Regions from separate parts of the Halomonas sp. KM-1 genome, predicted to be linked through region 2. Evidence: predicted binding sites of a transcription regulator. Region 2 holds the regulator's gene; the other holds the start of a gene.
What was found. The regulator sigma-54, encoded in region 2, starts transcription at its own class of promoters, with help from an activator protein. The targets are predictions, from matches to a motif close to TGGCACNNNNNTTGCTNT.
Positions count from the first base shown of each region.

Region 1 (15,997 bases), on a different contig from region 2:
GACCCGTGCCCTGGGCATGGAGAAAGACGCCAGCGGCGCCGGCATGGGCATCCGCAGCCTGCGCTTCGCGCTGATCGCCGAGGATGGTGTCGTCAGCTACGTAGGCATCGATACCGAACGTGGCGTGATCGACAAGAGCAGCGTCGATACCATTCTCGAGCACCTCCCGGGCTGAATTTCCTAAAGCTTCCTCTTCATCTGCCGATAAGTGTTAATAAAGCCGTTTCGGCACAGTTCTCACCAGGATGGGAGGAAGCTGCATGGAAGACGTGGCACAGGAACCCGTACCCGCCAGGCTGCTGCTGGTCGACGATGAACCCAATGTGCTCGCCTCGCTCTCCCGAGTGCTGCGTCATGAAGGGTATGTATTGCACACCGCAGAAAATGGCCCTTCCGCCCTGGCGATACTCGAACGCGAACCGATCGATCTACTGCTCTGCGACTTCCTGATGCCCGACATGGACGGCGCCGAGCTGTGTACACGGGTTCGCCAGCAATGGCCGAACTGTCAGCGCCTGTTGCTCACCGGTCAGAGCGATCTGGCCGCTACCGTGCGTGCCATCAACGACGGTCACATCTATGGCTATCTGGCCAAGCCCTGGGACGACGATGGGCTACGCCTGACCCTGCGTCAGGCCCTTCAGCATCAGCACGCCGAGAGTGAGAGAAAGCGGCTGGAAGCACTCACGCGAACTCAAAACCAGGAGCTCGCCGCGCTCAACGCGACGCTGGAGCAGCGCGTCGAAGCGCGTACCCAGGAGCTCAAGCAGACCTCCGACATGCTGGAAGTGGCCTTCCAGGAGCTGCGCAAGAGCTACGTGACGGCCACCAAGGTCTTCTCGTCACTGCTCAGTCAGCGTTTCCCGCCGCGCTATCAAACCAATGCCAAGGTAGGCGCCCTGGTACAAGCCTTCGCCACAGAGCACGGCCTGGACGAAAAGCTGCAGCATGAACTGGAACTGGCCGCTGCCCTCTATAACTTGGGCAAGCTGGCCTGGAGCGACCGCATGATCGCTTCCCCCGCCGAGCAGCTCACGGGCGAGCAGCGCGAACTCTATCGCCGTTACCCGACCACCGGGGAAAACCTGCTGATGTCCCTGGAGCACATGGAAGGGACAGCACGGCTGATTCGCCATCACCGAGAGCACTGGAACGGCAATGGCTTTCCCGACCGACTGCAGGGCGAAGCCATTCCCTATGGCTCCCGCCTGCTGGGGCTCGCCGTCGACTTCATCGAGCTGCAGCGCGGCATGATCCTGCCGCAGCAGGTGACTCGCCCACGTGCGCTGGAACTGCTGCGCAAGTTCAGCGGGCGCCTCTACGACCCCAGCCTGTGCCGGGCTTTCATTGCCCTGTGCCAGGACAAGGCGCCCGACCTCGAAAGCCATGGCCGCCCAGTGACGGCACTGGAAACCCGCCAGCTTCAGCCCAGGATGGTACTCGCTCAGGACATTCGTTCCACCAGCGGCATGCTGCTGCTGCATGAGGGCAAGGAGCTCACGGCCCACCTGATCGAGAAGCTGATGTTGCTCGAAGAAGCCGAGAATCAGCGCTACACGATCCTGGTGTATCGCGAGGACAAGGACGATGAGTAACGCTCTCGAGCTTCAGCTTGCAAGCTGCCAGGAGCAGTGCAAGCGCCTCGAGGCGCGCCTGAATCGCCTACTGGAAAGCATCACCGATGGCTTCATCAAGGTGGACAAGGAGTGGTGCATCACCAACGTCAATCCGGCGGCTGAGCGCATCATCGGAAGCCCTCGGGAAGCGTTGGTCGGCCAGCTGCTGTGGGACGCCTTTCCCGATGTCAAGGGCACCCGCTTCGAAACGGAGTATCGTCGCGCCTTCGACGAGTCGGTACCGGCCAGCTTCGAGGCCTATTATGCCAAGCTCGATCTGTGGGTGGAGGTGAACGTCCACCCCAACGAAGAGGGGCTGGCGATCTATTTCCAGGACATCGGCCAGCGCAAGAAAGCCGATGTAAAGCTGCGCATCCTCGAGCGAGGCATCGAATCCAGCGTCAACGGCGTGGTCATTGCCGATGCCCGCGCGCCCGACCTGCCCATCGTCTACGTCAATGCCGCGTTCGAACGCATCACCGGCTACAGCCGCGACGAGGTCATGGGGCGTAACTGCCGCTTTCTGCAGGGCGACCAGCCCGACCCTGCCCTGGGTCAGCGCATTCGTCGCGAGCTCGACGCACAGCGCGATTTCCACATGACCCTGTGCAACTATCGTAAGGATGGCTCGCCCTTCTGGAACGATCTACACATTTCTCCGGTGAGGGACGATACGCAGCAGATCAGCCACTACATCGGCATCCTCAACGACATCTCGGCGGAGCGGGAGTACGAATCGCGGCTGGCCTATCATGCCGACCACGACGTTCTCACCGGCCTGGCCAATCGCCACTATCTGGAGCGGCGCCTGCGCCAGAGCTGCACGCCCTCGCCGGGGCAGCCGCAGCGTATCGCCCTGCTCTACCTCGACCTGGACGATTTTCAGTCGATCAACGACAGCCTGGGTCACGAGCAGGGCGATCGCATCCTGATCGAAGTTGCCGCCAGACTGGTGCAGCAGGTGCGCCGCAGCGATACCGTGGCGCGCATTGGCGGCGATGCCTTCATCGTGATGCTGCCCGAACCGGACGACATCATCGCCATCGTCGAACGCCTGCTCACAGCCGTCGCCCGCCCCTATCTCATCGACCAGCGCGAGCTGCATCTCACCGCCAGCATCGGCATCGCCCTGCACGATGGCAGCGGTGCACCCGACCAGCTCATTCAGCAGGCCGATCTGGCGATGTACCAGGCCAAGCGCCGCGGCCGCAACACCTACTACTGGTTCTCGCGCGAGCTCGATGACAGAGTCAGCCATCGCGTTGCCTTGCGCAGCGCCCTGCAGCGCGCCATCGACGAGGGTCAGTTCGAGCTGCACTATCAGCCGCAGTTCCACGGTGCCAGCAGCCGCGTGGTCGGCTACGAGGCGCTGATTCGCTGGCACCATCCCGAGCGTGGTTTCATCCCGCCGGGAGAATTCATCGGCCTGGCCGAGGAAACCGGCCAGATCGTCGCCATCAACGACTGGGTCGTGCGCACCGCCTGCCAGGACAATCGCCGCCTCATGGACATGGGGTTGGGGCAGCTCCCGATGGCGGTCAACCTTTCGCCGACGCAGTTCCATCGCAGCGGGTTCGTCGAGGCCGTGCTGGCCATGCTGGAAGAGACCGGCCTGCCGGCCGCCCTGCTGGAGCTGGAGCTCACCGAGAACATCCTGATGGACAGCACCGACAAGGCCATCGAGACCCTGTCCGCCCTGCGCCAGCATGGTATCGGCGTGGTCATCGACGACTTCGGTACCGGCTTTTCCAGCCTGAGCTATCTCAAGCATCTGCCCATCGACAAGATCAAGATCGACCGCTCCTTCATCAAGGATGTGATCAGCGACCATCGCGATGCCGCCATCGTCCAGGGCATCATCGCCATGGCCAACCGCCTGCAGCTCAAGGTCATCGCCGAGGGGGTCGAGACGCAGGCTCACCATGCCTATCTCAGCAGGCTCTGGTGCGATCTCTTCCAAGGCTTCTACTTCGCTCGCCCCATGCCCTTCGACGATCTGGTCGCGTTCATGAGAGAACATAACGCGAGGGCTCACGAGACCGACCTTGCCCAGCCCGACGCCTCGACCCCGACGATCCTGCTGGTCGACGATGAGATCAACGTCCTGCGCGCCCTGACCCGCACACTGCGCCGCGAGGGCTACCGCATCCTGACCGCTAGCAGCGCCCAGCAGGCCTTCGAGCTGCTGGCCACCGAGGAGGTTGCCCTGGTCATCAGCGACCAGCGCATGCCCGAGATGAACGGCACGGAGTTTCTCAAGCGCATCAAGGCACTCTACCCGCGAACGCTGCAGATCCTGCTCTCCGGCTATACCGACCTGAAAACGGTCACCGAAGCCATCAACGAGGGCGCCGTGTACAAGTTCCTGACCAAGCCCTGGGACGATGACGAACTGCGCCTCATCGTGCACCAGACCGTACGCGAGGCCGTCTCACTGCACGACGATACCGGTCGAGGGGGATAGGCGTGAGCCGGCCGCCCTCTAGCGCCCGCCGAGAACCTCGATGTCGTCCCCCAGCACGTCGTTGATGTAGAGCGCCTGCAGCGTGACCACGGCAACCACCGCAAGGGGCGTCGAGAGAATCACGCCGGCCACACCGGCCACGGCCGCCCCGGCCAGCTGCACGATGACGGTATAGGCGGGTGGCAGTCGCACCAGCCCCTTGGCGGCCAGCGGCATCACCAGGTTCGACTCCAGGGTCTCGACCACGAAATAGAGAATCAGGGCATACAGCGCCAGTTGGGGCGATTCGAGAAAGGCGATCAGGATCGTCGGGATGGCACCGATGATCGGCCCCAGGTAGGGAATGAAGGTGAACAGCCCCGCCACCAGGCCCAGGGCGCCAGCCATGGGCACGCCGAGCAGGACCAGCCCCAACGCCACGGAAACGCCCACGAACACCATCGAGACGAGCCGGCTCAGCAGCCACAGGCGCAGTGCCCTGCCCTGCATGCACAGCACCTGGGCCAGCCGGTCGCGTTTTGCGGGCGGGCACAGCAGCAACACGTTGCCGATGTACTTGGCCGGGCTGAGCACCAAATAGAAGCCGATCAGCAAGATCAGGAAGAAGCTGGCAATGGCGCCGAAGGTGGTGGCAAAGAAATTGGTGAAATAGTCGATGACGGGCTCGCCGATCAGTTGCGCCGGCTCCTCCACTTCCGCCATCGCCGTTTCGATGCCGGGCAGCTCACGGAAGTTGTTCAGGAACTGCTGGAACGCCTGGGGCAGTTCAGCCACCAGTTGCGGCAGCTGCTCGCCGATACGTGGGCCGATCAGAGCTCCCAAGCCCACCATGCTCAGGCAGATCATGAGCAGCGCCAGCAACAGCGCCCAGGGTCGACTCAAGGGCAGATAGCGCTGACACAGCCGCACCGCACCGTCGATGGACACGGCAACCAGAATGCTGGCAAAGACCAGCAGCATCACATCGATGAGTTGACTGGCGAAGAACAGCAGCACCGCCACCAGGCTGGCAAGCCCGATGACGATCAGCGTGCGTCGGGTGAAACGTGAGAGCGCACTCTCGTTCCGCTCGATTTCCTGCATGGCAACTCCTTGCCGTAAGAGAGGGCATCCAGCCCGACTGCGTCGAGGTCGAGAATCAGCCTAGCTCTCTTCAGCGTGCTGCGCCTAATAAGCAGAAGCTGCGAGCGTGTTCTTGAGTGACGAGCGTTACGGTGTCGGCGGCGCTGCCAGAGCCTTGTCTCCGGCGGCGGGGGTCGTCTCGGTCATGCGCACCACGCTGCCGACCACGATCAGGCAGGGCGAAGGCAGCGGCGAGGCGGCCAGTTTGGCGGGCATGTCGGCCAGGGTGCCCACCAGCGAGGCCTGTTCGGGCAGGCTGGCGTTGGCCACCAGCATGATCGGCCAGTCGTCGGGCAGCCCGTTGCGCCGCAGCCCGGCGCAAATAGCCTCGACCTTGGTCAGCCCCATGTAGAAGATCAGCGTCTCGTCCTGGCGCGCCAGGGTGGCCCAGTCGGGCTCGCCGTCCTTGCGGCACAGCTGGGCGGTGATGAAGCGCAGCTGCTGGGCGTGGGCGCGGTCGGTGAGCGGAATGCCCATACCGGCCGCCGCCGCCGAGGCGGCGGTGATGCCCGGCACGATCTCGGCCTGAATGCCGCCCTCCGCCAGCGCAGCGAGCTCCTCGCCCATGCGACCGAACACGCCGGGATCGCCGCCCTTCAGTCGCACCACCGATTTACCTTCCTGTGCCAGCTTCACCAGCAGCGCGCCGATCTCGGCCTGGGGCACACTGTGGTGGCCGCGCTCCTTGCCCACGTAGTAGCGCTCGTGGCCGGCGGGAATCAACGCCAGCACGTCGTCGCCCACCAGGCGGTCGTAGACCACCGCATCGGCTTGCTGCAGCAGGCGCGCGGCCTTCAGCGTTAGCAGCTCGACGTCACCGCTGCCCGCCCCCACCAGGTAGACGCAGCCGGCACGACACTCACCGTCCAAGGTCACGGTGGGCGCCGGCGTGGAGCGCGACCCGCCGAACGGCGAGCGCACGATATGGCCGAGGCCGTGCAGGCGCGACAGTGCCGCCTGACCCAGCGTTTTCGGCAGCAGCGCCTTGAGCCAGGCCTCAGGCGACAGCAGGGTCTTCAATTGGCTCAGCGAGCGCATGGGCCTTCTCCTCTTCGATCAGCGATTTCAGCTCGGGAATGCAGCTTCCGCACTGGGTGCCACAGGCTAGCCGGGCGCCCAGCGCCTCGACGCTGTCGTCGCCTTCACGGATGGCTCCTAGGATAGCGCGTTGACCCACCTGATGGCAGCTACACACCACCGGCCCCTGGTTGGCGGCGCCATCGTCGCAGCCGGCCAGCAGGCGGCGGCGGTGCTCGGCGGCCATGCTCTCGCCACTTGCTGCTTCGCCGAAACGCTCGGCGAGCCAGGCCAGGTTGGGCAGCTCCTTGGGCGGCCCCGACATGAACCACCAGCGCAGGCGCCCGGCGTCATCGACCCCCGCGGCACGCAGGCGCCCGCTAGCCGGGTCGGTGCACCACAAGGTGGGCGGCACCGGCAGGGTCGCCTCGAGCCAGCTCAGCCACTCCGGCGAGGCGGTTTCCATTTCGCCGCGGGCCATCTCGCCGCGGGCGCTCTCGACTTCGCCGCGGGCGCTCTCGACTTCGCCGCGGGCGCTTTCAATCCTGCCGTTGGCGCTAGCTGGTTCTCCGCCGGCCAGCTGCCAGCGCTGAGCGGCGCCCAGCGGAATCCGCGCCCAGTACTGGCTGCGGTCGCACCAGCGCGATTCGGCCACACCCAGGTCGTCCGCCACCAGCAGGGTGGCCTCCCACTCCACCGGCAGCGGCGCCAGCGCCACCGCCCCGTGCTTGGATTCCGGCTGGCCGGAAACCGGGTCGACATGGTTATCGATCAGCGCTCCGGAAAAGGCCGAGCCGCTGAAGTAACCGTTCCAGTGCATCGGCACGAACACCTCGCCGCGGCGCTGCCCGCGCGACACCCGCACGCGGCCGACATAGCGACCGCCGACGCCCTGCAGGCAGGCCAGACCCTGCTCTTCCACCCCCAGCGCAGCGGCATCTTCCGGGGCGATCTCGATGAACGGCTCGGCACGGTGGTTCATCAGCCGCGGCGAGCGGGCGGTACGGGTCATGGTGTGCCACTGGTCGCGAATGCGCCCAGTATTGAGCCGCAGCGGGCGCGCCGCGTCCAGCTCTTGGGCGGGCGCACGCGAACGCACCGCTACCATCCGCGCCAGCCCATCGGGCGTGGCGAAGCGGCCGTCGGTGAACAGCCGCGCGGTGCCGCGGGGGGCAGCGACATTGACCGGCCACTGGATCGGCTCTAAAGCATCGTAGGCGGCGCGGTCGAGCCCGGCCAGACCGGAGATGTCGAACAGCCGGCGCCGCTCACCCGGCCCCTCGCCGTTCTCGAAGCCGGAGAGCCGGGCGTGCTCGTCGAAGATCTCGCTGGGGTGGGTGTAGCCGAAGGCCTCGCCGAAGCCCAGCCGCTTGGCCACCTCGCACAGCGCCCACCAGTCGTGCCGGGCCTCACCCGGTGGCGGCAGGATACCGCGCTGGCGCGAGATGCGCCGCTCGGAGTTGGTCACCGTGCCATCCTTCTCCGACCAGCTCGAAGCCGGCAGCACGATGTCGGCATAGGCCAGCAGATCGGCATTGGCCATGCAGTCGGAGACGATCACCAGCGGGCATTTCGCCAGCGCCGCCCGCACGCGGTCGGTGCGCGGCAGGCTCACCGCCGGGTTGGTGGCCATGATCCACAGCGCCTGCACCTCGCCGCGCTCGATCGCTTCGAACAGCGCCACCGCCTTGTGCCCCGGTCCTTCGGGCAGGCACGGCACCAGCCCTTCGGTAGCCCAGAAGCGCGTCACGCGGTCCCGCGCGCCGGGGGTGTCGTAATCCATGTGGGCGGCCAGCTGGTTGGCCAGCCCGCCCACCTCACGCCCGCCCATGGCGTTGGGCTGGCCGGTGATCGAGAACGGTCCCGCCCCCGGCAGGCCGATCTTGCCGCCGGCCAGGTGGCAGTTGATGATGGCGTTGCCCTTGTCGGTACCGCTGCTCGACTGGTTCACCCCCTGGGAGAACAGGGTGACCACATGCAGGTGGCTGGCGAACCAGTAGAAGAAGGTCTCCAGACGTTCCGCATCCAGGTCGCAGTCGGCGGCGATGGCTTCCACACCGGCCTCCTGCTCCCGCGCCGCGGCAAGCGCCTCCTCGAAGCCCTGGGTATGCGCCTCCAGATACACCCGGTCGAGCTTGTTGCGCGCAGCCATCCATGCCAGCAGCCCGGTGAACAGGCGGGCGTCGCTGCCCGGCTTGAGCCCCAGGTAGAGGTCGGCGAGCTCGCAGGTATCGGTCACCCGCGGGTCGATCACCACCACCCGCAGCAGCGGATTGCGCTGCTTGGCCACCTTGAGACGCTGATAGAGCACCGGATGGTTCCAGGCCAGGTTGGAGCCTACCAGCACCACCAGCTCGGCCTCTTCGAGATCTTCGTAGCAGCACGGCACCGCGTCGGCGCCGAAGGCGCGCTTGTGGGCCGCCACCGCCGAGGCCATGCACAGGCGCGAATTGGTATCCAGGTGCGGCGTACCGAGAAAGCCCTTGAACAGCTTGTTGGCGACGTAATAGTCCTCGGTGAGCAGCTGCCCGGAAAGGTAGGCAGCAAGTGCCTCGGGGCCGTGAGCGTCACGCACCTTCCGCAGGCGGCTGGCCACCGCATCCAGCGCGGTATCCCAATCGCTCTCCACACCGTCGACGATGGGCCGGGTCAGACGACCGCCATGACCCAGCGTCTCGTGCAGGGCCGAGCCCTTCACGCACAAACGACCGAAGTTGGCGGGGTGCTGCGGGTCGCCCTGCACGTCGACGATCTCGTTCTTCTCGACGCTGGCCACCACGCCACAGCCAACGCCGCAGTAGGGGCAGGTGGTTCGGGCCTCGCGCATGTCGATCTCCTCTGGAGCACTCTTGAAACGACGATCTCGAAACGACGACGCCCGCCAACTCTTCCCCGGGATCTTGCTGAGGGAAGGTTTGGCGGGCGTCGTTGCCGCTCGGGCGCTGACGGTGCGCCCATGTCGATATTTACTGATGTGTATCAAGCAGAAAGCGTGCCATGGCGAGAATAACCATCCCCTTTCAGGCAGATGTCACGCTTTGCCTTAACGCCCAGGGACTTGTTTCATGCTGCTTCGCACCATGACCCGGCGCCCCGGCCCGGCCATGCACCAGGCTGGTGCCGAGCGGCCCATGCCGGTGCCGCTGTGCGGCCTTTTACTCACCAGGAGAGTGACGCCGAGCGCGATCATGGGCGTGAAAAAGCGCAACTGGAATGTTTATTGCTTGGCGTTAGCCATAGCGCCTTGGTCAAACCCGAGCCGAATACGATAGCCAGACACGAGCGACGCCTATGCCCCCACCCCTGAACATCCTGCTGGTCGACGACGAGGTAGTACGCGCCGCCATGGTCGAGGAAGCGCTGATGGCCGAGGGGCACCGGGTCATCTGCCGGCTGACGAGCCCCGCCAGCCTCAACGAGATGGTCGCGCGTCACCAGCCCGACGTGGTGATCATCGACATGGAGAGCCCCGACCGCGACACCCTGGAGAGCATGGCCCTGCTCAACCGCGAGAACCCGCGACCGGTGGTGTTCTTCGCCGACCAGCACGACTCCGACATGCTGCAGGCCGCGCTCAAGGCCGGGGTCAGCGCCTACGTGGTCGACGGCTTGGTGCCCGAGCGGGTCAAGGCCATCGTCGAGGTGGCCATTGCCCGCTTCGACGCCTTCCACAGCATGCGCCAGGAGCTCGACAAGGCACGCAACCAACTGGCCGAACGCAAGCGCATCGAGCGTGCCAAGGGCCTGTTGATGAAGCATCAATCCTGCGACGAGGAGCAGGCCTACCGCATGCTGCGCAAGCTGGCCATGGACCGCGGCCAACGCATCGCCGAAGTCGCCGACAGCGTCATCGACGTTCTCGAGCGCCTGAACCTGACATCGCCCCAGGGGCGAACCGCCGACAAACGGGGTCCCCGCTCATGAGCCACCCGCACCATCACGCCACCTCGCCGGAACTGGCACGCATCACCCTCGGCTTCGTGCCGCTGCTCGATGCCGCTCTGCTGATCGTCGCGCGCGAACGCGGCTGCTTCGCCGACCAGGGGCTCGACGTCTCCCTCTCGCGGGAGAACGCCTGGGCCACCCTGCGCGACAAGGTCGCTGCCGGCCTGCTCGACGGCGCCCAGATGCTCGCCCCCATGCCGCTGGCCATGAGCCTGGGGCTGGGCCGGGCGCCCTGCGACACCCTGGCCCCGCTGCTGCTCAGCCGTAACGGCAACACCGTGACGCTTTCCACGGCACTCAGCGAGGCCAGCGGAGCGACGCTGGGCGACGCCCCGGTCGTCAGCGCCCTGGCACTGGGCAACTGGTTGCGCGGCCCTGGCAGCGGCAAGCGCCCCCGCCTGGCCATGGTCTATCCCTACTCCTGCCAGCACTATCAGCTACGCGAATGGCTGACCCTCGGCGACATCGATCCCGAACGCCACGTGGAGCTGGTGGCCCTGCCGCCGCCGCGTATGGTGGAAGCGTTGCGCAGCGGAGAGATCGACGGCTTCTGCGCCGGCGAGCCCTGGGGCACCCTGGCCCGGCACTGCGGCGCCGGACGGCTGGTGGCCACCGGTGACCAGCTATGGCCCGACCACCCGGAGAAAGTGCTTGGCGTGACCCGCTCCTGGGCCGAGCACTACCCGGCCACCCTGGCGGCCCTGCTGCGCGCCCTGGTAGCGGCCAGCGAATGGCTGGCCGCCTCGCCGGAGAACCGACATCAGGCGCTGGCATGGCTCGCCCTGCCGCCCTACCTGGACCATTCGGTACGGCATCTGGAGTCGCTCGAACTCAACGCCGCGCCCATTCGGCAGCGCCTCTACGGTGCCGGCATGCTGCGCCCCACCCCGCAGGATGCGCTGCACTTCGCCGAGCCCATCGCCCGACAGCTGGAAGCTCAAGGGGGACGCTTCTCGCCCGGCGAACTCGCCGCGTGCTACAGCCCTGTGCATTTCGATGCCGCAACGCACCATTGATGTGCACGGCCGGTATGGGCCAATGCCCATACCGGCCCTCCCGCCCTACCCCAGCTCAATGAAATAGAAGAGAAAATCATCCGCCAGGCACATCCTGGCCGGCTTCTTGAAACTGATGGACAAACGGCGATCAAAGAAGGTCGCCACACACAGCAAGCGACAACGACGTCTCTGCGCACCCGGTTCGATCTTCGCATCGACAGGGGCCGCGCCGAGGCGTCGTTGCGTTTGTGCCCAGCCACTGGGCAACCACCACGACAAGCGCAGCGAAAGGAGGTGTTCGCATGCCACAGCGACATCCCGAGACATCGACAACCGACCGTCTGGTCATCGTCGGCAACGGTATGGCCGGCCACCGCCTGGTCGAAGCGCTGCTCGCTCGGCCCGAGCGGCCCGCGATCACCGTGATCGGTGCCGAAACCGCACCGGCCTACAACCGCATCCTGCTCTCACCGCTGCTGGCCGGCGAAATGGAGCGTGATGCCCTGACCCTGCGCAGCGCCGAGTGGTACGCCGAGCAGGGCATCGAGCTGGTGCTGGGCGAACGGGTGGAAAACATCGACCGCGATGCACGCACGCTTACCACCGATGCCGGTCGCCGACTCGACTACGACCGCCTGGTGCTGGCCACCGGCTCCACCCCGGCCCGCCCGCCGGTGCCGGGGCTCGAACTCGGCGGTGTACACGTGTTCCGCGACCTGCACGACGCCGACGCCCTGGCCCGCGCCGCCGCCACCGGCCGCAACGCCGTGGTGATCGGCGGCGGCCTGCTCGGCCTGGAAGCGGCAGAAGGGCTGCGCAAACGCGGCATGCAGGTGAGCCTGCTGCAGCGCGAAGACCGCCTGATGAACCGCCAGCTCGACCTCACCGCCGCTCGCCTGCTCGAAAGCGAGCTGCGCGGTCGCGGGCTCGACATTCATACCGACGCCCAGCTCGAGCGCCTGGAAGCCGACGCCGAGGGCCAGGTGTGCGCCGCCCTGCTCGCCGACGGCACCCGCCTGGCCGCCGACTGCGTGGTAGTGGCCATCGGCATCGTGCCTCAGGTCGAGCTTGGCCGGGTGGCCGAGCTCGAGGTCAACCGCGGCATCGTGGTCGACGAGTGGCTCACCACCAGCGACCCGACCATTCACGCCCTGGGCGAATGCTGCGAGCACCTCGGCAATCTCTACGGCCTGGTCGAGCCGATCTGGCGGCAGGTCGAAGTGCTCACCGACAAGCTCTGCCGCGCTAGTGCAGAGAGCGCCGAGAGTGCCCAGGGCTACGTCGAGAAACCGACCGCCACCAAGCTCAAGGTCAGCGGTATCTCGCTCTACGCCTTCGGCCCCACCGAACCCGAGCCCGAACACGAAGTGCTCAGCTATCGCGACCCTCAGCAGGGCGACTATCGCCGCCTGCTGCTGCGTGACGGCCGCCTGGAAGGCGCCGTGCTCTACGGCGACACCGCCTCCGGCCCCTGGTACTTCGAGCAGGCCCTGGCTGGGTGCGACCTCAGCGACTGCCGCGCCGCCCTACTGCTCGGCGCCGCCGACGCCCAGGCCCGGCTCGACGACGCATTGAACGAATCACCGCAACGCCCCGCGAAGGAGGCCGCATGAACACGCCCGTCAAACCGCAACTGATCGTCATCGGCAACGGCATGGTCGGCCACCACCTGGTCGAGCAGTTGGTCGAGCGCGGTGCCACCGAACGCTACGCCATCACCGTGTTCGGCGAAGAGCGTCACCTGGCCTACGACCGCGTGCACCTCTCCGAGTACTTCAGCGGGCGTGACGCCGCCTCGCTCGCGCTCTCCACCGCCGACTACTACGCCGAGCACGGCATCGAGCTGCGCCTTTCCGAAGCGGTGACTACCATCGACCGCGACAAGGGCGAAGTGGTCACCGATCAGGACCGCTACCCCTACGACCGCCTGGTGCTGGCCACCGGCTCCTACCCCTTCGTGCCGCCGATTCCCGGCAACGACCGTGAAGGCTGTCTGGTCTACCGCACTCTGGAGGACCTCGACGCCATTCGCGAAGCCGCCGAAAACGCCGCCACCGGTGTGGTGGTGGGCGGTGGCCTGCTCGGCCTGGAAGCCGCCAACGCCCTGCGCGGGCTCAACCTCGACACCGCCGTGGTGGAGTTCGCCCCGCGGCTGATGCCGATGCAGGTGGACACCGAAGGCGGCGAGTTGCTGCGCGAGAAGATCGAATCGCTGGGCGTGCAGGTGCTCACCGGCCGCGCCACCCAGGAGATCGTCGACGGCGAACGCAGCCGCCACCGCATGGTGTTCCAGGACGAAAAAGTGCTGGAAACCGACCTCATCGTCTTTTCCGCCGGCATTCGCCCCCGCGACGAGCTGGCCCGCGACTGCGGCCTGGAGATCGGCGAGCGCGGCGGCGTGGTGATCGACGACAACTGCCTGACCAGCGACCCGGCCATCCTGGCCGTCGGCGAAGTGGCGCTGTGGAACAACAGCATCTTCGGCCTGGTCGCCCCCGGCTACCAGATGGCCAAGGCCGCCGCCGTCACGCTGCTTGAAGGCAATGAGCCCTTCAAGGGCGCCGACATGAGCACCAAGCTCAAGCTGATGGGCGTCGACGTGGGCTCCATCGGCGACGCCCACGGCGACCGTACACCCGGAGCACGCCAGTTCCGTTTTCTCGACCCGCTCAAGCAGCAGTACCGCAAGCTGGTGGTCTCCAGCGACGGCAAGCGCCTGGTCGGTGCCATGCTGGTGGGCGACAACAGCTACTACGACACCCTGCTGCAGTACTACGCCAACCGCATCGAACTGCCCGAGGACCCGGCCTCGCTGATCCTGCCGGCCGGCAGCAGCGCCGCCCCTGCGTTGGGGCCGGACGCCCTGCCGGACACCGCGATGATCTGCTCGTGCCACAACGTCACCAAGGCGGATGTATGCGCCTCCATCGACGGCGGCGCGGTGGACCTCGGCGCGGTGAAGGGCGCCACCAAGGCCAGCACCGGCTGCGGCGGCTGTGCCGCCCTGCTCAAGACCCTGGTGGATCACGAACTCGAGAGCCGTGGCGTGGAGGTCGACAAGTCGATCTGCGAACACTTCCACTACACCCGCCAGGAGCTCTACGACATCGTCCGGGTGGAGGGCATCAAGACCTTCAGCGAGCTGATGGAGAAGCACGGTTCCAAGGTGGGCCACGGCCTTGGCTGCGACATCTGCAAGCCGGCGGTGGCCTCGATTCTCGCTTCCTGCTTCAACGAGCCGATCACCGACGCGGCCCACATCCCGCTGCAGGACACCAACGACACCTTCATGGCCAACATGCAGAAGAACGGCACCTACTCGGTGGTGCCGCGCATCGCCGGCGGGGAGATCACCCCCGACAAGCTGGTGGTGCTGGGCCAGGTGGCGCAGAAGTACAACCTCTACACCAAAGTGACCGGCGGCCAGCGCATCGATCTGTTCGGCGCGCGCCTGGAGGACCTGCCGGCCATCTGGGGCGAGCTGATCGAAGCCGGCTTCGAGACCGGCCACGCCTATGGCAAATCGCTGCGTACGGTGAAATCCTGCGTGGGCAGCACCTGGTGCCGCTACGGCGTGCAAGACAGCGTGGGCATGGCGATCCGGCTGGAGCACCGCTACAAGGGCCTGCGTGCGCCACATAAGATCAAGTTCGGGGTTTCCGGCTGTACCCGCGAGTGCGCCGAAGCCCAGAGCAAGGACATTGGCGTGATCGCCACCGAGAACGGCTGGAACCTGTACGTCTCCGGTAACGGCGGCATGCGCCCGCGCCACGCTGAGCTGTTCGCCACCGACCTCAGCGACGAAGAGCTGTTCCGCTACATCGACCGCTTCCTGATGTTCTACATCCGCACCGCCGATCGCCTGCAGCGCACCTCGGTGTGGCGCGAGAACCTGGAAGGCGGCCTGGACTACCTCAAGCAGGTGATTCTCGAGGACAGCCTCGGCATCGGTGAAGAGCTGGAGCGGCAGATGCAGGCCGTGGTCGACACCTACGAGTGCGAATGGGCCAACGCCATCAGCGACCCGGAGAAGCTCAAGCGCTTCCGCAGCTTCGTCAACGACGCGCGCCCGGACCCGGACATCATCTATACCACCGAGCGCGGCCAGCTTCGTCCAGCGTGATGGAAATCGCTGCGCGAGCGAAGCGCGTTGTTGCGCGGCACCCCGAAGGCTCGCCTAACCCCCCCGTTATGTCTCGCCTTCGGTCCGCCGCGCGCCTAGCGCTTCATCTCGCTCGCCGATTCCCCGACACCATTGCTAGGAATTTCTTATGACAATCGCCAACGCAGCAGCCAAGACCATGACCCAGACCTGGCAAACCCTCTGCACCCGCGCCGACCTGGTGCCCTTCTCCGGCGTCGCCGCCTGGGTGGAAACCCCGGAAGGCCCGGCCCAGGTGGCCATCTTCTATTTGCCCGGCCACGCGCAGGAACTCTACGCCATCGACCACCACGACCCCTTCTCCAACGCCAACGTCATCGCCCGCGGCATCGTCGGCGACCTCAAGGGCCAGCCCGTCGTCGCCTCACCGATCTACAAGCAGCACTTCCGCCTGGAAGACGGCCAGTGTCTGGAAGACGAAAGCGTCACCCTGCGCACCTGGAAGGTGAGCTTCAAGGGCGACGAGGTGTGGATCGAGGCGTGAGACACTTGGCGGTCTGATTAAAACTGATTAAAACTACGGCTCCGAGGGCTGCCCTGAAAGCTCCCGGAGCCGTAAAGAGCAGCCTCAAGCTCAATCGATGTACGAAACCTCCTCCTTAAACACCTTCAGCCCTCGCGACCGGTAGTTATCCAGCGCACGCGGATGGTCGAACGTGCAGGTGTGAACCCA
Region 1 is NZ_BAEU01000149.1:44,556-60,552, forward strand. It holds gene B8115_RS19115 (peroxiredoxin) at 1-175, shown strand, start outside; gene B8115_RS19120 (HD domain-containing phosphohydrolase) at 261-1,595, shown strand; gene B8115_RS19125 (EAL domain-containing protein) at 1,588-4,080, shown strand; gene B8115_RS19130 (AI-2E family transporter) at 4,099-5,163, opposite strand; gene cobA (uroporphyrinogen-III C-methyltransferase) at 5,290-6,240, opposite strand; gene B8115_RS19140 (nitrate reductase) at 6,200-9,046, opposite strand; gene B8115_RS19145 (ANTAR domain-containing response regulator) at 9,511-10,143, shown strand; gene B8115_RS19150 (CmpA/NrtA family ABC transporter substrate-binding protein) at 10,140-11,180, shown strand; gene B8115_RS19155 (NAD(P)/FAD-dependent oxidoreductase) at 11,465-12,775, shown strand; gene nirB (nitrite reductase large subunit NirB) at 12,772-15,285, shown strand; gene nirD (nitrite reductase small subunit NirD) at 15,434-15,808, shown strand; gene B8115_RS19170 (GNAT family N-acetyltransferase) at 15,899-15,997, opposite strand, start outside.
Region 1: a site for sigma-54 is predicted at 9,200-9,217, ahead of B8115_RS19140 (nitrate reductase). Genes of this name have one in related genera too.

Region 2 (15,997 bases):
GGCGCAAGGTCAGCGAGCGCAAGGTGACCGCACCGGCACCCAGCGTGATCTACGACGATCTGCCGCTGTTCATTCGCACTCTGCGCGACCTGATGCGCGACGAGATCGAGAAGGTGCGCATCGATTCGCGGGAGAATTACCTCAAGCTGCTGGAGTTTGCCGAGGAGTTCATGCCCGACTCCACGGCACGCATCGAGTACTACCCCGGGGAGCGGCCCATCTTCGACCTCTACAGCGTCGAGGACGAGATCCAGAAGGCGCTGGGCCGCAAGGTACAGCTGAAATCGGGCGGCTACCTGGTGATCGACCCGACCGAGGCGATGACCACCATCGACGTCAATACCGGCGGCTACGTGGGGCATCGCAATCTCGAAGAGACCATCTTCAAGACCAATCTCGAGGCGGCCAACGCCATCGCCCGTCAGCTGCGGCTGCGCAACCTGGGCGGCATCATCATCATCGACTTCATCGACATGGAGGATCCGGAGCATCAGCGCCAGGTGCTGCGGGTACTCGAGAAGGCGCTGGAGCGCGATCACGCCAAGACCAAGTGCACCGGGGTCACCGAACTGGGGCTGGTGCAGTTGACCCGCAAGCGCACCCGGGAGAGCCTCGAGCAGACCCTGTGCGAGTCGTGTCCCACCTGCGGTGGGCGGGGCACCCTGAAGACAGCCGAGACGGTGTGCTACGAAATCTTTCGCGAGATCCTTCGCGAGGAGCGTGCCTACAACGCCGAAACCTACATGGTGCTGGCATCTCAGCCGGTGGTGGATCGGCTGCTCGATGAGGAGTCGGCGGCGGTTGCCGACCTGGAGGCCTTCATAGGCAAGACGATTCGTTTCCAGGTCGAGGCGCACTATTCCCAGGAGCAGTACGACATCGTGCTGATGTGAGCGGCGGATGCATCCCTTACGTCAGGTAGCCCGCTGGAGTCTCACTCTGCTGGCCGTGCTGCTGGCCCTGGTCGCGGTGCTGCTGGTAGTGCTGCGGCTGGCGCTTTCCCAGGTCGACCAACTAGCGCCACGCGTCGAGCGGCTGCTCGAGGCGCGCACGGGAGCGACGGTACAGCTGCGCGAGTTCGACGCTGCCCTGGCCCGACTCGACCCCGTGATGACGGGCGGCGGTCTCACCATGAGCACACAGCCGGGGGAGGCCGGCCTGCCGCTGCTTGAGGTCGATCAGGCGCAGCTACGTCTGAACACGGCCGCCAGCCTGCGTACCGGCGTACCCGTGGTAGAGGATGCACGCCTCAGCGGACTTACCCTTCATCTCTATCAGGACGAGCAGGGCGGCTGGCACTGGCCGGATCCGGCCAGGATCCCCCCTGAGCTCCTCGAAGGCGAGTTCGACCTCGAGCGGCTCGATTTCTGGGTCGGGCTGTTGTTGCGCCAGCGCGCCTGGGTGGAAGACGTGCGGCTGGTGTTGCACGGTCGCGAGCGACGGGTCGACATGTTCGCGCCGCGCTTGCTGCTCACCGGCGACGAGCGACGTGCCCATCTCGAGGGCGAAGTGCATCTCGAGGGGCAGGAAGAGGCCACCCTGCAGGCCGTGCTCGAAGTATTTCCCGGACCCACCGGGTTCCGCGATTTCAGTGCCGCCCTCCAGGCCGACATGAAGCTCGACACGTTGATCGATCTGGTCGAGGTGTTCACCCTCGACGATCCTCTGCGCCTGGAGGACGCCAGCGGCGACGTCACTCTCTGGGGGCGTTGGCATCGTGGCGCGCTGGCCGATGCGAGGCTGGATATCGATGTGCCGCGTTTGGTGCTGCGGCGTGACGACGAACCTATCGTGCTGGAACCGCTCAAGGCCCGCGGCCAGTGGCTGCGCAACGACGAGGGCTGGGAGGCGTGGCTGCAGGGTGACGCTTCAGCCGCCGACTGGGCGGAGCCGCGTGAGCTCGAAGACGAGCAACAGCCGGCGCTGCCGCACTTCTGGCACATACGCCACGATGGTGACGGCTGGTGGCTGACCACCAGTCAGTTCGAGCTGGCGTCGCTTGCCGCCTGGCAGGAGCGCGTGCTGTTGCCCGAGGGGCTGGTGCGCACCATCGACGCCCTGGAGCCTCGCGGGCTGATCTCAGGACTGGGCGTGGGCCGGCATAACGGGCAGTGGCTGGCGCAGGCAGCGCTGCATCAGGTTGAGGTGGAGCCCTGGGACGATGTGCCGGGCGGTGGGCCTCTCGACGCCTGGGTGGAAGCGCGGGACCTCTCGGGGCGAATCGAGTTCGTCGGTGTCGGCGACCCCACGTTCAAGGTGCCAGAGCTCTATCCGGCGCCGATGGAGCTCTCCCATGCCAGTGGCGAGGTGCGCTGGACCTACGAAGGACCACGCACTTTTGTCAGCGGTCGCGATCTCAAGGCCGGCTGGCAGGGAGCGGAAGTGGAGGGAGGCTTCGGCCTGGCAATCGGCGGTGGCGTGCATGGTGGCCTTGGGCTCGACCTGCGCTTCCGCAATGCGGATGCCCTGGAGCGTCCGCTGATGGACTGGCTGCCCGCCGATGTGCTGGGCGAAGAGCTCGATGCCTGGCTCGCTGCCGGGGTGGCCGGCCGTGTACCGTCCGGTGAGCTCAAGCTGCATCTGCCGCTCCGGCGTGGCGGCAGCGGTGTCGAACCGCGCTTGCAGCTGGATCTAGAGATAGAGGAGGGCCGGCTGCCCTTCGACCCTCGCTGGCCTGTTATCGAGGGCCTCGAAGGACGGCTCACCGCGGGTATCGGCACTCTCGATGCCGAGGTCTATCACGCTGAGAGCCTGGGAGTCCTGGGCCACAATGGGCGGGTCGCCATAGAGGACGACGTGCTGCATGTGATCGGCGACCTCACCTCCGATGCCGACGGCGTGCGCCGCTACCTGCGCGCCATTCCCGTTGATGGCATCGAGCAGGTCGACGATTGGCGCGGGGAGGGGAGCGCCAGCGGCAGGATCGAGCTCAGCACCAGGCTGGGCGAAGAGGAGGGCTTTCAACTCGATCTCGAAACCGACGTCGACATGCAGCGGCTGGTCTACCTGCCGCTGGAAGTGCCCCTCAGCGATGTGAAGGGGCCGCTTGCCTGGCGTCAGCGCGACGACGAGGGTGGGCTCGAGGGTCGCCTGGAAGGGCGCCTGTTCGGCGGGCCGATCAATGCCGATATCGATACGCTGGCAGGCTACGTCGCACTAGACGGTGGCGTCGAAGTGGACCGGGTACTGCAGCGTTTCGATGTCACTGCCCTGGCTGATGGGGTGTCGGGGCGCCTGCCTTGGCGGGCAAGGTTTACGCTTGGCGAAACGCGCAATACCTTCCGCTTCGACAGCAACCTGCAGGGTGTCGCCATCGACCTGCCGGCGCCGCTGGGCAAGGCGGCCGGCGAGAGTCGTACGCTGTGGATCGAAGCCGATCTCGATCAACAGCGGGTTGAGGCCGAAATGGGTGGCGATGCCCGTCTGCGCTGGCGCGGCCTGCCGTGGTCGGATCTGGGCCAGGGGCAGTTCTGGCTTGGGCGACTGCCCGATGCACCCAGTTGGCCCGATCAGGAGGGCTGGTCGGGCACGATATACCAATCCCGTCTCGACCTGGTGGAGTGGGGTACGGCGCTGGCACCGCTGCTCGATGGGGGGGCGCCAGGGGGCGGTGAAGGCCCCGGGCCGCTGCGTCGCCTGCGGGTGGAGACCGCCTGTCTCGTCGGTCCGGAGGATTGCCTGGGCGTGATGACGGCCGATGCACGTCCGCATACCGGCGGCGGTTGGCGTGTCGCCCTGCGGGGGGATCTGCTCGAGGGCTCTCTCGATTATCGCCCCGCTCTTGCCGAACCGCTGGATATCGCGCTCGACCGCTTGACGCTGGACGGCCTGCTGCCCGCCGAGACGCAAGAGGCCGGCAATCTTCTCGCGGAGCTGGACGTGCCGCCGGATCCGACGCCTTTGCCTGGCTGGGTCGGCGAGGTGCCCAACGGCCGCCTGCGACTGGCGGAGATTCTCTATCAGGGACGGGTGATCGGCCCGCTCACGGCTCATTGGGAGGGCTCGCCGCAGCGGCTCAGAGTGGCGCCACTGGGGCTCACCTTGGGGCAGATCACGGCGCGGGGAGAAGTGGTCTGGGAGTCCGCCGGTCCGGGCGACAGCCTGACCCGCTCACGACTCGATCTCGATGGGCGCGACCTGGGTACGGCGCTGGAGCGGCTCGGTCAGCCGGTTTCGATTCGCAGCAACGAGACACGCGTACGCAGTCAACTGGCCTGGCCGGGGCCGCCTTGGCAGTTCGCCCTGGCTCGCTCGCGTGGCAGCGTCGAGGCGGAGCTGCGTAATGGACGCTTCGTCAACCTGGAGTCTCCCACGGCGCGAGTGGTGGGCCTACTCAACGTCGACAACCTGGTACGACGGCTGCGCATGGACTTTTCCGACGTGACTGGCCAGGGCACGGCCTTCGATCACGTCATCGGGGCTGCTACCCTGTATGGAGGCGTACTGGAGACGACCGGCCCCATCAGGATCGACGGCCCGGCCACTTCCTTCACGCTGGAGGGTACCGTCGACCTCTCGCGTCGGGAACTGGACCAGCGCCTGGGCGTCACAGTACCCGTCAGCAGCAGTTTGCCGCTTGCGGCGGTGATCGCCGGCGCGCCGGTGGTGGGTGGTGCGCTCTTCATCGCCGACCGACTCTTCGGCAGCGCCATCGACCGAGTCACCCGAATTCACTATCGCGTGCGTGGTCCCTGGACCTCGCCCGACATCACCTTGGAAACCGCAGAATGACGACATCCTCATCCGCTCTGCTCGATACCGCCGCGGAGATCCTGTTGCACCCCGGCGGACTGGACGTCGAGGCGCTCGACGCAGGCCTTGGCCATGTGCTGACGCCGGGCGTCGACTATGCCGACCTCTACTTTCAGCGCAGCTGGCACGAAAGCTGGGTGCTCGAGGATGGTGAAGTCAAGGAAGCGAGCTACAACATCGACGGCGGCGTGGGTGTGCGCGCCATGGCCGGCGAGAAGACCGGCTTCGCCTATTCCAACCAGATTACCGCCGATGCCCTGGCGGAAACTGGCCGCACGGCGTCCGGCATCGTGCGCAGCGGTGCCAGCCTGTCGCTCGCGCCGCGCATCGCGACCGGCGCAGAGCTGCGCTATGCCACGGTCGATCCGCTGGCGGGCCTCTCCGCCGAGGACAAGATCGCGCTGCTCAAGCAGGCCGACCGTGTGGCGCGCGCCGCCGACCCCGCCATTACCCAGGTCAGCGCCTCCCTGACCGGCGTTCACGAAGTCGTGCTGGTACGTGCCAGCGACGGCACCCTGGCGGCGGACGTGCGCCCGCTGGTGCGCTTCAACGTCAGCGTCATCGCCGTCAAGAACGGCCGACGCGAGCGCGGCAGCGCCGGTGGCGGTGGGCGCTACGCCATGTCCCGTCTGCGTGACGATAGCGCCGCCGAACGCTTTGCCAAGGAGGCGGTACGCCAGGCCTTGGTGAATCTGGAGGCGGTGGACGCCCCCGCCGGACAGATGCCGGTGGTGCTCGCACCCGGCTGGCCCGGCATCCTGTTGCACGAAGCGGTAGGCCATGGTCTCGAGGGTGACTTCAACCGCAAGGGCAGCTCGGCATTTGCCGGGCGCTTGGGTCAGCGTGTGGCAGCCCCCGGGGTCACGGTGGTGGACGATGCCACCCTGGCCGACCGCCGCGGTTCCATGAGCGTGGACGACGAAGGCACGCCGGGTCAGTACACCCCGCTGATCGAAGATGGCATCCTCACCGGCTACATGCAGGACAAGCTCAACGCCCGACTGATGGGCATGCAGCCCACCGGCAACGCCCGTCGCGAGTCGTTCGCGCACATGCCGATGCCGCGTATGACAAACACCTACATGCTGGCCGGTCAGGACGACCCGGCGGAGATCATCGCCAGCGTCCGCCGCGGTATCTACGCGGTCAGCTTCGGCGGTGGCCAGGTGGACATCACGTCGGGCAAGTTCGTGTTCTCGGCGAGCGAGGCCTACCTGATCGAGGACGGCAAAATCACCGCGCCGGTCAAGGGGGCGACCCTGATCGGCAACGGGCCGGAGGCGATGGGGCGGGTATCGATGATCGGCCACGATCTGGAACTCGACACCGGCATCGGGGTATGCGGCAAGGAGGGGCAGGGCGTGCCGGTGGGCGTGGGTCAGCCCACCTTGAAGCTTGATGAGCTCACCGTCGGCGGCACCGCTTCATGAAAGAACGTGCCTGCCGCCTGACCAGTCCCGAGCGGCGAGAGGTTTAAAGCCCCGCTGTCTCGCGGATGAGTCGGAACAGCTTGCGCGCATTGGCCGGGGGTTTGCCCCGCTCACGCTCGCTCTTGGCGTTGCGGATCAGCTGGCGCAGGGCCTGACGGTCGACCTCGGGATGCTCCTCGATGAAGGCCTCGACGGCATCGTCGCCCTCCTCGATGAGGCGGTCGCGCCACTTCTCGAGGCGATGGAAGGCCAGGTCGCGATGACGTTGCTCCTGTTCGATCTGGTCGAACACCGCCTGGATCGCCTCGAGGTCTTCGCGCCGCATCAGCTTGCCGACGTACTGCATGTGGCGCCGGCGTCCTTCGTGAGAGCGGATGCGGGAGGTTTCCTCGACGGCGGCAAGCATGTCCTCGGACAGCGGGAAGCGGGCGCGCTCGGTCGGCGTCATGGCGATGATCTGTTCGCCCAGGGCCTGCAGCGCATGCATTTCGCGCTTGAGCTGAGACTTGCTGGGCCGTTCGTCGGAGCTTTCGCCGGAGAGAGTGGGAATGTCCTGGGTCATGCCGCATCCAAGTGATGAGAGGGCCGGCCTCGGGCTGGCCATCGGGTGATGAATAGGGTCGAATGACCGCAGTATATCAGCCCGTCGCGCCGCGGCGGGAACAGACACGAACGGATACCGGCGCTGCCGGTGGATGAGGGAGATGAACATGAGCAAGGCTTTCGATGCCGCCGCCCAGCAGGCGCTGCTGGAGTCGCGTGCCGAGCAGGCGCTGGCGCTGGCGCGACACCTGGGAGCCGATGCCTGTGAGATGGGGGCCAGCGTCGACCAGGGTATCGGCATCAGCGTGCGCGAAGGCGAGGTGGAATCCGTCGAACTTTCCCGCGACCAGGGTATCGCCGTTACCGTCTACCTGCGTGGCCACAAGGGCAGCGCTTCCTCCACCGATGCCGGCGAGGCGTCGATCCGCGAGGTCGTGGAGAAGGCCATGGCCATTGCCCTCTACACCGGTGAGGACCCCGCGGCAGGGCTGGCCGACGCCGAGCTGATGGCTACCGAGCTGCCCGACCTGGATGTGCACCACCCCTGGCCGCTCACCACCGAACAGGCCATCGAGCTGGCGCTGGCCTGCGAAGCAGCGGGTCGCGCCGAGGCGGGCATACGCCAATCGGAGGGCGCCTCGCTCTCCAGTGGCGAAGGAGTAAGGGTCTACGCCAACAGTCATGGTTTTCTCGGCAGCCAGCGCGGTAGCCGTCACTCGCTCTCCTGCATGTTGATCGCCGAGGACGCGAACGGCATGCAGCGCGACTACGACTACACCAGTGCGCGCAATCCGCATGAGCTGCGGGACGCCGGGGCAGTGGGCAGGAAGGCAGCCGAGCGCACCCTGCAGCGACTGGGGGCGCGTCGACCCGCCACCGGGCGCCTGCCGGTGATGTTCGATGCCACCGTCGCCAGCGGTCTCGTCGGTCATTTGATGAGCTCCATCGCCGGCGGTTCGCTCTATCGTCAGGCGTCGTTTTTGTGCGATCGGTTGGGAGACAGGCTGTTTCCCGACTGGTTCACGCTGGGCGAGCGGCCCATGGAGCGCGGTGCCATGGCCAGTTCCCCGTTCGACAACGACGGCGTGCAGACCCGCGACAACGTTTTCATCGAAGAGGGGCGTCTGGCCAGCTACATGCTGTCGGCCTACAGCGCACGGCGCCTGGGCCTGCAGACCACGGGCAATGCCGGAGGCGCCCGCAATCTGCGAATCGCGGCACCGTTGGCGTCGCGTGAGGAGCTGCTCGCCCGCATGGGACGTGGGGTGCTGGTGACCGAGCTGATGGGGCAGGGGGTGAACGGCGTGACCGGTGATTACTCCCGCGGCGCGGCCGGCTTCTGGGTCGAGAACGGCGAGATCCAATACCCGGTCGAGGAGTTCACCATCGCCGGCAATCTCGAGGCGATGTTCAAGGGCTTGCAGGCCGTGGGCAGCGACATCGACACCCGCGGCAGCATTCACACCGGTAGCTGGCTGATCGACGAGATGACCGTTGCCGGAGGCTGAGCCGCCTATAGGCCATTCCTAAAGATCCTCATCGAAGCGGGCCTCGAATAGAGCCTCGATGGCTTCGAGTACCGCTTCCGCATCCGTTCCCTCGGCGCTGATATCGAGTTCAGTGCCGCAGGGAGCGCCAAGCATCAGCAGGGCCATGATGTTGGTGGCGTCGGCCTGCTGGGCTCCCCGGCAGACGAACACGCGTGCATCGAAGGGCTGGCAGCACTGAACCAGCTTGGTGGCAGCACGTGCATGGAGGCCGCGTTTGTTGGTCAGGGTCAGCTTGCGGCTGGGCACGCTCAGGTTTCCTTGCGTTCGGATGGCGCTGCGGTCGTCTCCTGCGTGGCAGTGACCGGTATATGAATGCCGAGTTCGCGGTGGCGCAGACGCACGTCGGGCTGCTGCTGGGCGAGGTGTCGGGCGAGACGTTCGGCCAGATACACCGAGCGATGCTGGCCGCCGGTGCAGCCGATGGCCACCGTGAGGTAGCTACGATGGCTGTCGCGATAGGCCGGCAGCCAGCGTTCTACCCAGGCGACGATGTCCTCGTGCATCTGGTGAACCAGCGGATACTGTTCGAGGAACTCCACGATACTCGCTTCGCGACCGGTCGCCGCACGCAAGCGCGGGTCCCAGTACGGATTGGGCAGACAGCGGGCGTCGAACACGATGTCAGCGTCGAGCGGTACGCCACCCTTGAAACCGAACGACTCCACCGTGAGGGTCAGCTGGTCGGCACGATGGCTGGCCACCTGCTCGGTGATGCGCCCACGCAGATCGTGCACCGAAAGCCGCGACGTATCGATGATCAGGTCGGCGAGGTTGCGAATCTCGCTCAGTGTCGTGTCTTCCGTTTCGATGGCTTCGCTCAGGGTCATGTCCCTGTCTCGGGTCAGCGGGTGCCGGCGCCGGGTGGCGGAGTAGCGCTCGATCAGGATCCGCGCATCGGTGGTGAGGTAGACGATCTGACAGTCGACCTGCTTGGCGCGCAGCTCCTCCAGCAGCCTGGGGAACCGTTCCAGCGCGTGAGGAAGATTGCGCGCATCGATGCTTACGGCGATGCACTGCTGTGCCGTGGGTGAGCCGCGCAGCTCGTCGACCAGCGAGCCGAGCAGCATCGCCGGAAGGTTGTCGATGGCGTAGTAGCCGATGTCTTCGAGCGCCTGCAGTGCGATCGACTTGCCGGAGCCTGAGCGGCCGCTGATGATCACAAGCTGCATTACGTTTCTCCTGATCAGGGGCTGGCCGAGCGGCAAGGGGTAGCGGTCAGGCCGAAGACTGTCGTCGGATGGCGTCGATCAGACGCTCGTGAAGTTCGCGCTGGCTTTCGCACTTGCGCAGCCGTGAACGGGTCTCGGCATCGTTCATCACGCCGGCTACCTGGCTCAGCAGCGACAGATGCGTATCGTCGGCCTCCTCGGGTACCAGCAGCACGAAGACCAAGTCGACCGGTTCGCCGTCGATGGCGTCGAAATCGATGGGCTCGGCCAGCTTGAGGAAGGCGGCGACTGGGCTGTGGCAGTGCGGGCTTCGCGCATGCGGAATGGCGACGCCATTGCCGATGCCGGTGCTGCCCAGTCGCTCACGGCCGATCAATCGGCCGAAGACCTCCTGGCTATCGAGGCTCGGGGTGTTCTGCGCAATGAAGGTGCTGAAAAACTCCAGCACCCTCTTCTTGCTGCCCCCGGGAACGTCGAACAGCGCGCGTTCAGGGGGCAGTATGGTTTCCAGTGTCATGGCAACTCAGCGAATGCCGGCGCCCTGGGCGCGGGCCTGGGCCTTTTCCTTGTGCTTGACCAATTGGCGGTCGAGCTTGTCGGTCAGCGCATCAATGGCGGCGTACATGTCCGGGTCGGAGGCTTCGGCATGCAGGTCGGCACCGGCGGCATGCAGCGTGCAGGCGGCCTGTTGGCGCTCCTTCTCGATGGACAGGGTGACCTGGACGTTGGTGATGTTGTCGTAGTGCCGTTGGACGCGGCTAAGCTTCTCGCTCACGTAGTCACGCAGGGAATTGGTCAGTTCAACATGATGGCCGGTGATGTTGACTTGCATGACAAGCTCCTTCGTCCTTCGAGTGGTGGTTTGATTGTAACCCTTTTTGCCTCCTTGCAAACCCCTCCGAACGACGCTCTTGTCCGCTGTCAACGCTGCGTTTCGACTTCAACGAAAGCGCTTGCGTTCGCTCGAGGAGGGTATCCCCAGCGCTTCACGATACTTGGCCACGGTGCGGCGCGCCACCTGAATGCCGTCGTCGGCCAGCAGCTCCACCAGGCGGCTGTCCGAGAGCGGCTTGCGCGGTGGCTCGTCGGCGATCAGCTTGCGAATGCGGGCGCGAATCGCGGTGCTGGAGTGAGCGTCTCCCTCGCCGTTGCCGCCGACATGGCTGGAGAAGAAATACTTCAGTTCGAATACGCCGCGCGGCGTGTGGATGAACTTCTGCGTCGTCACCCGCGATATGGTCGACTCGTGCATCTCCACGGCCTGGGCGATGTCGGCCAGCACCAGGGGCTTCATCGCCTCCTCGCCCTGCTCCAGGAAGTCGATCTGGCGGGCCATGATCTCGCGCCCCACCCGCAGCAGGGTGTCGTTACGGCTGGCCAGGCTCTTCATCAGCCAGCGAGCTTCCTGAAGGTGGTCCTTGAGAAACTGGTTGTCCTGGCTCTTGTCGGCGCGCCGCACCAGGGCGACGTAGTCGGGCTGGATGCGCAGCCGTGGCAGCGCTTCGGCATTGAGCTCCACGCGCCAGCCGGACTCGTCGTGATAGGCGACCAGGTCGGGGGTGATGTAGTTGCTGCCGACCTCGGCATAGTCGCTGCCGGGGCGGGGGTTCAGGGAGCGTACCAGAGCAATGGCGTCGTCGAGGGCCTCGTCGTCCAGGCTCAGGCGGCGCTTGAGCAGGCGGCGGTCGTCGGCGGCCAAGGCCTCGAGAAACTGGCGCACCAGGCGGCGTGCCTGGGGCAGCAGGGGAGTGTCGTCAGGCAGGGTGGCGAGCTGCAGCATCAGGCATTCGCGTAGATCCCGGGCGAAGACACCGGTGGGTTCGAACTGCTGCAGGCGCAGCAGCACCTGCTCGACCTCGCGGGTGGGCAACCCCTCGAGGCCCTGGCGCCGCAGGCCGTCGCGGATCTCTTCCAGCGGCTGGGTCAGGTAGCCGGTGCCGTCCACGGCATCGATCAGGCTCTCGGCAATCTGGCGCTGACGCTCGTTCACATCGATCATCGCCAACTGCCACATCAGGTGGCCGGCCAGCGTCTGCCCAGAGGCCTGGCGTTCGAAGTCGGGGCCTTCACCGGTGGCGCCGGCGGTGCCGCTGCCATGATCGGGATAGGTATCCGTCCAGTCGCTGTCGGTGGAGAGCTCACCGGGAATTTCGCTGGCCCAGTCGTCGCTCTGGGGGTCGCTGACGGCCTGTTCGCCGAAGCCGTCGTCGAGCTCCAGCATGGGATTGGACTCGAGAGCTTGCTGGATCTCCTGGCGCAAGTCCAGGGTGGAGAGCTGCAGCAGCGCGATGGCCTGCTGTAGCTGTGGTGTCATGGTCAGCTGAGTGCCGACTCGCAGTTGCAATGATGCTTTCATGGCCATGAGAATAATGGGCTCATTTGCCGGAAAGACTCTACCCTAGACTGGCCGAGGATCACTTGCAAGAGCTCAAGGCTGCAATAAGCATGCCATCGGCAATATTCATGCCTGTTAGAAGGTTTTAATTTAAGATCAGGTTCTTGCTTGTCAGAGCGGAATGCGCTATGGACATGGCGCACTAAAGGCGGAAGTCTTCACCGAGATAGACTTCGCGCACGCGTCGGTTGGCCAGGATGGCTTCGGCGTCACCTTCCGCGATGATCTGGCCGTCGCCGACAATGTAGGCCGAATCGCAGATATCCAGCGTCTCGCGAACGTTGTGATCGGTGATCAGCACGCCGATGTCGCGGGCCTTCAGCTGGCGGATGATGCCCTTGATCTCGCCCACCGAGATCGGGTCGACCCCGGCAAAGGGCTCGTCCAGCAGAATGAAGGCCGGCTCGGTGGCCAGCGCCCGGGCGATTTCCACTCGCCGCCGCTCACCCCCGGACAGGCTCATGCCCAGGTTGTCGCGGATGTGGGTGACGTGAAAGTCCTCCAGCAGCTGCTCCAGGCGCTGCTGACGCCCCTGACGATCCAGGTCCTTGCGTGTTTCCAGGATTGCCATGATGTTGTCGGCCACCGAGAGCTTGCGGAAGATCGAAGCTTCCTGAGGCAGATAGCCGATGCCCGCCTTGGCGCGCTCGTGCATGGCGCTCTTGGAGAGGTCGAGATCGTCGATGCAGACGTTGCCGGCATCGGCCTTGACCAGCCCCACGATCATGTAGAACGAGGTGGTCTTGCCGGCACCGTTGGGGCCGAGCAGCCCCACAACGCAGCCCTGTTCGATGGAGAGACTGATGTCGTGCACCACGCGCCGGCGCTTGTAGCTTTTCGCCAGGTGACGGGCGTGCAGGGTCTTCATCGCCATCTCAGCGCTCCGGTTGCAGGGTCATGCGGATACGCTGGCGTCCTTCGACGCCTTCGCTCTCGGCGCGGGCCTGAACCACGCGACGGTCGAGGAAGTACTCGAGATAGCCCCCATCGAAGGTGTCCCCCCCCTGGTGCAGTTCGGCGCGGTCGATCAGTTCGACGCGGCGTTCGGCCGCGTGATAGATGACGGTACGTCCCCAGCCGCGGACCACGGGCTGATCGGGGTCGGGCTGCTGTTCTAGGTAGGCGCGCTCGCCGCGGGCCGTGGCGCGTGACAACTCTCCGGCCGCGTTGCGCCGGAGCTCGACGCGGTCGCCGGTGATACGCATGGTGCCCTGGCGAATGTCCACGTCGCCGGTGTAGACCGCCGTGCCGGCGACATCGTCGAGATCGAGCCGGTCGGCCTCGATATGGATGGGCTGGTCGGCGTCGCGCTGTTGGGCCATGCTCGCGGCAGGGCTCCATGCCAGGCCGATCAATGCCAGGGTGAGCAGCATGCGTGGCGTTGGAAGCTTGCGTCGCTTCATGGCGTGAGTTCCTCCAGGGTGACGGGGTCGGCCTGTCCCGGCTGAGCGCCTTCCGGGGGATGATAGCCGCGCACATTGTCGGTCAATCGTGCCCGGTTGTCATGGATCCAGACGTCGAAGCGTTCGCCGCGCATGTGCTGCGGCGGTTGCTGCAGCAGCGCCGGCGTATCGCTCCAGGCGTGTCCGACATTGGCGTCGTAGTGCAGCACCTCGGTATCGAGTTGCCAGCGCTCCTCGGGGGCGAAGAGCCGTGCGTCGCCGGTCAAGGTCAGCGGGTTGCCGCCCGGGCCGAGCCGCCCCTCCTGGCTGTTCGCCACCCACTGTCGTCCTTCGCGGTCGATCAGGTGCGCCAGCGGCGTGACGGCACGTGTCACGTCGTCGTGGGGGGTGTGTACCAGGCGCGGGCTCTCCAGCCGCTGATGAGCGCGGCCTTCGAAATCGAAGCGTGTCAGGCGGGCCTGCTCCAGGAAGTAGTCGGGCTCGCCGGCTTCGTCGGTGGGTACCGGGCCGGGGGGTGGGGGCCGCCATGGGTCCAGCCAGGTGATCAGGCCGCCCAGAGCCAGCAGCAGCAGAAACAGCCAGGTACGGAACGAGGGGCGCGGCAGACGACGCAGCATCGGCGGGGCGACCTCAGCGCTTGCCGTGCATGTAGGTGTCGATCAGGGCGTCGCGATGTCCCTGCGCCTCGAGCAGCAGGTCGCAGATCTCGCGCACTGCGCCATGGCCGCCGCTGCGCTCGGTCACGTGATCGGCTAGGGCGCGGATGTAGGGCGGGGCGCCGGGCACGGTAATGCCGACACCTGCGCGCTGGATGGGCGCCAGGTCGGGCAGGTCATCGCCGCAGAAGGCGACCTGCTCGAGCTCGATGCCTTTGCGATTGCAGAGTTCGCGGAGAGTGGTGAGCTTGTCTTCGCAGCCCTGAAAGACATGATCGACGCCCAGTGCGGCGGCGCGATGGCTGACCATGGGTGACTCCCTGCCAGTGATGAAGGCGACCTGTAGCCCGGCGCGGCGCAGCAGCTTGATGCCCAGGCCGTCCTGAGTGTGGAACGCCTTGATCTCCACGCCGTCGGCCTGGAAATAAAGCCGACCGTCGGTGAGCACGCCATCCACGTCCAGGGCGAGCAGGCGGATCTTGCGCAAGCGGTCGAGCAGACGCGGGTCGAGGGTCGAGGTGGCGAGCGCCATGGGCTCTCCTTGTCAGAGTGAATTCAGATCACGCCGCTTCGCAGCAGGTCGTGCATGTGCAGGGCACCGATCGGGTGACCATCGTCATCGACCACGGCCAGCGCCGTGATCAGGTTGTCTTCCATCATGCGCACCGCTTCGGCCGCCAGTAGGTCGGCGCTGATGCGCTTGCCGGGACGGGTCATGACGTCGTCCACCGTCAGCCGGCTGAGATCCTGGTGCTGATCGAGGGTGCGGCGCAGATCGCCGTCGGTATAGACACCGATCAGACGATTCTGCTCGTCGACGACGCAGGTGAAGCCGAGTCCCTGGCGGGTGATCTCGAGCAGGGCGTCGCGCAGCGGGCTGCCCAGCGGCACGCGGGGCAGCCGGTCGCCCTGATGCATCAGATCGCCAACCCGCAGCAGCAGGCGCTTGCCCAGGCTGCCGCCGGGGTGGGAGAGGGCGAAGTCCTCGGCGGTGAAACCGCGTGCCTCGAGCAGCGCCACCGCCAGCGCATCGCCCAGTGCCAGGGCGGCGGTGGTGGAGGCGGTCGGTGCCAGGTCGAGCGGGCATGCCTCGCGTTCGACCCCGGCGTCGAGGTGGGCATCGGCGTGGCGTGCGAGTGTCGAGTCGGGGCGTCCCGTCATGCTCACCAGCGGTGTGCCGATGCGCTTGAGCAGTGGTAGCAGGGCGGTGACTTCCGCCGTCTCACCAGAATTCGACAGGGCCAGCACCACGTCGCCCGGGGTGATCATGCCCAGGTCGCCATGGCTGGCTTCGCCGGGGTGTACGAAGAAGGCGGGGGTTCCGGTGCTGGCCAGGGTGGCGGCAATCTTGCCGGCAATGTGACCGGATTTGCCCATGCCGGTTACCACGACGCGGCCCTGGCAGGCGAGCATCAGCTCGCAGGCGCGGTCGAAGTGGCTGTCGAGCCGTCCGGCCAGCGCGGCAATGGCCTGCTCCTCGATCTGCAGGGTGCGACGGGCGCTAGCCCGCATGGGCGAGTCCCCTTCCGCTGGGACGTTCTCGATTGTCGGCGTTGAGGTGTCGTTGGTCATGCGCTGATTGTTGTCCTTTGCGGGGAATCGCTCAAGTGGCACCGCTGGTTGCCGCGGCCAGCCAGGTCAGATAGACCAGATAGATGCCCAGGAAGAGCATGCCGGGCAGCCGCCCGAGCCGGCCGTGGCGGAACCACAGCAGGAGCATGCCCATGCCGAGGGTCAGCAGCAGCATGATCGGAAAGTCTCGGTTGGCGGCGGCGGGGTCGATCGGGCCAGGCGCCAACAGGCCGGGAATCGGCAGCACGGCCAACAGGTTGAACAGGTTGGAGCCGATCACGTTGCCGATGGCCAGGTCGTGATGTCGCTTGATGGCACTGGCAATGCAGGCCGCGAGTTCAGGCAGGCTGGTGCCTATTGCCACCACGGTGAGGCCGATGATCAGTTCGCTGATACCCAGGCCGCGGGCCAGCTCGCTGGCACCCCACACCAGGGTGCGCGAGCCGAGTGCTAGCAGGATGAGAGTGAAAGCCAGCCACAGCAAGGCGCGCCTGAGGGTCATTTCGGGGATGTCGTCGTCCGCCGGA
Region 2 is NZ_BAEU01000141.1:60,259-76,255, reverse strand. It holds gene rng (ribonuclease G) at 1-893, shown strand, start outside; gene B8115_RS17780 (YhdP family protein) at 901-4,731, shown strand; gene tldD (metalloprotease TldD) at 4,728-6,182, shown strand; gene yjgA (ribosome biogenesis factor YjgA) at 6,226-6,744, opposite strand; gene pmbA (metalloprotease PmbA) at 6,893-8,233, shown strand; gene B8115_RS17760 (HPr family phosphocarrier protein) at 8,252-8,521, opposite strand; gene rapZ (RNase adapter RapZ) at 8,524-9,444, opposite strand; gene ptsN (PTS IIA-like nitrogen regulatory protein PtsN) at 9,491-9,961, opposite strand; gene hpf (ribosome hibernation-promoting factor, HPF/YfiA family) at 9,968-10,276, opposite strand; gene B8115_RS17740 (RNA polymerase factor sigma-54) at 10,385-11,806, opposite strand; gene lptB (LPS export ABC transporter ATP-binding protein) at 11,982-12,707, opposite strand; gene lptA (lipopolysaccharide transport periplasmic protein LptA) at 12,715-13,242, opposite strand; gene lptC (LPS export ABC transporter periplasmic protein LptC) at 13,239-13,859, opposite strand; gene B8115_RS17720 (HAD family hydrolase) at 13,873-14,430, opposite strand; gene B8115_RS17715 (KpsF/GutQ family sugar-phosphate isomerase) at 14,454-15,410, opposite strand; gene B8115_RS17710 (calcium/sodium antiporter) at 15,502-15,997, opposite strand, start outside.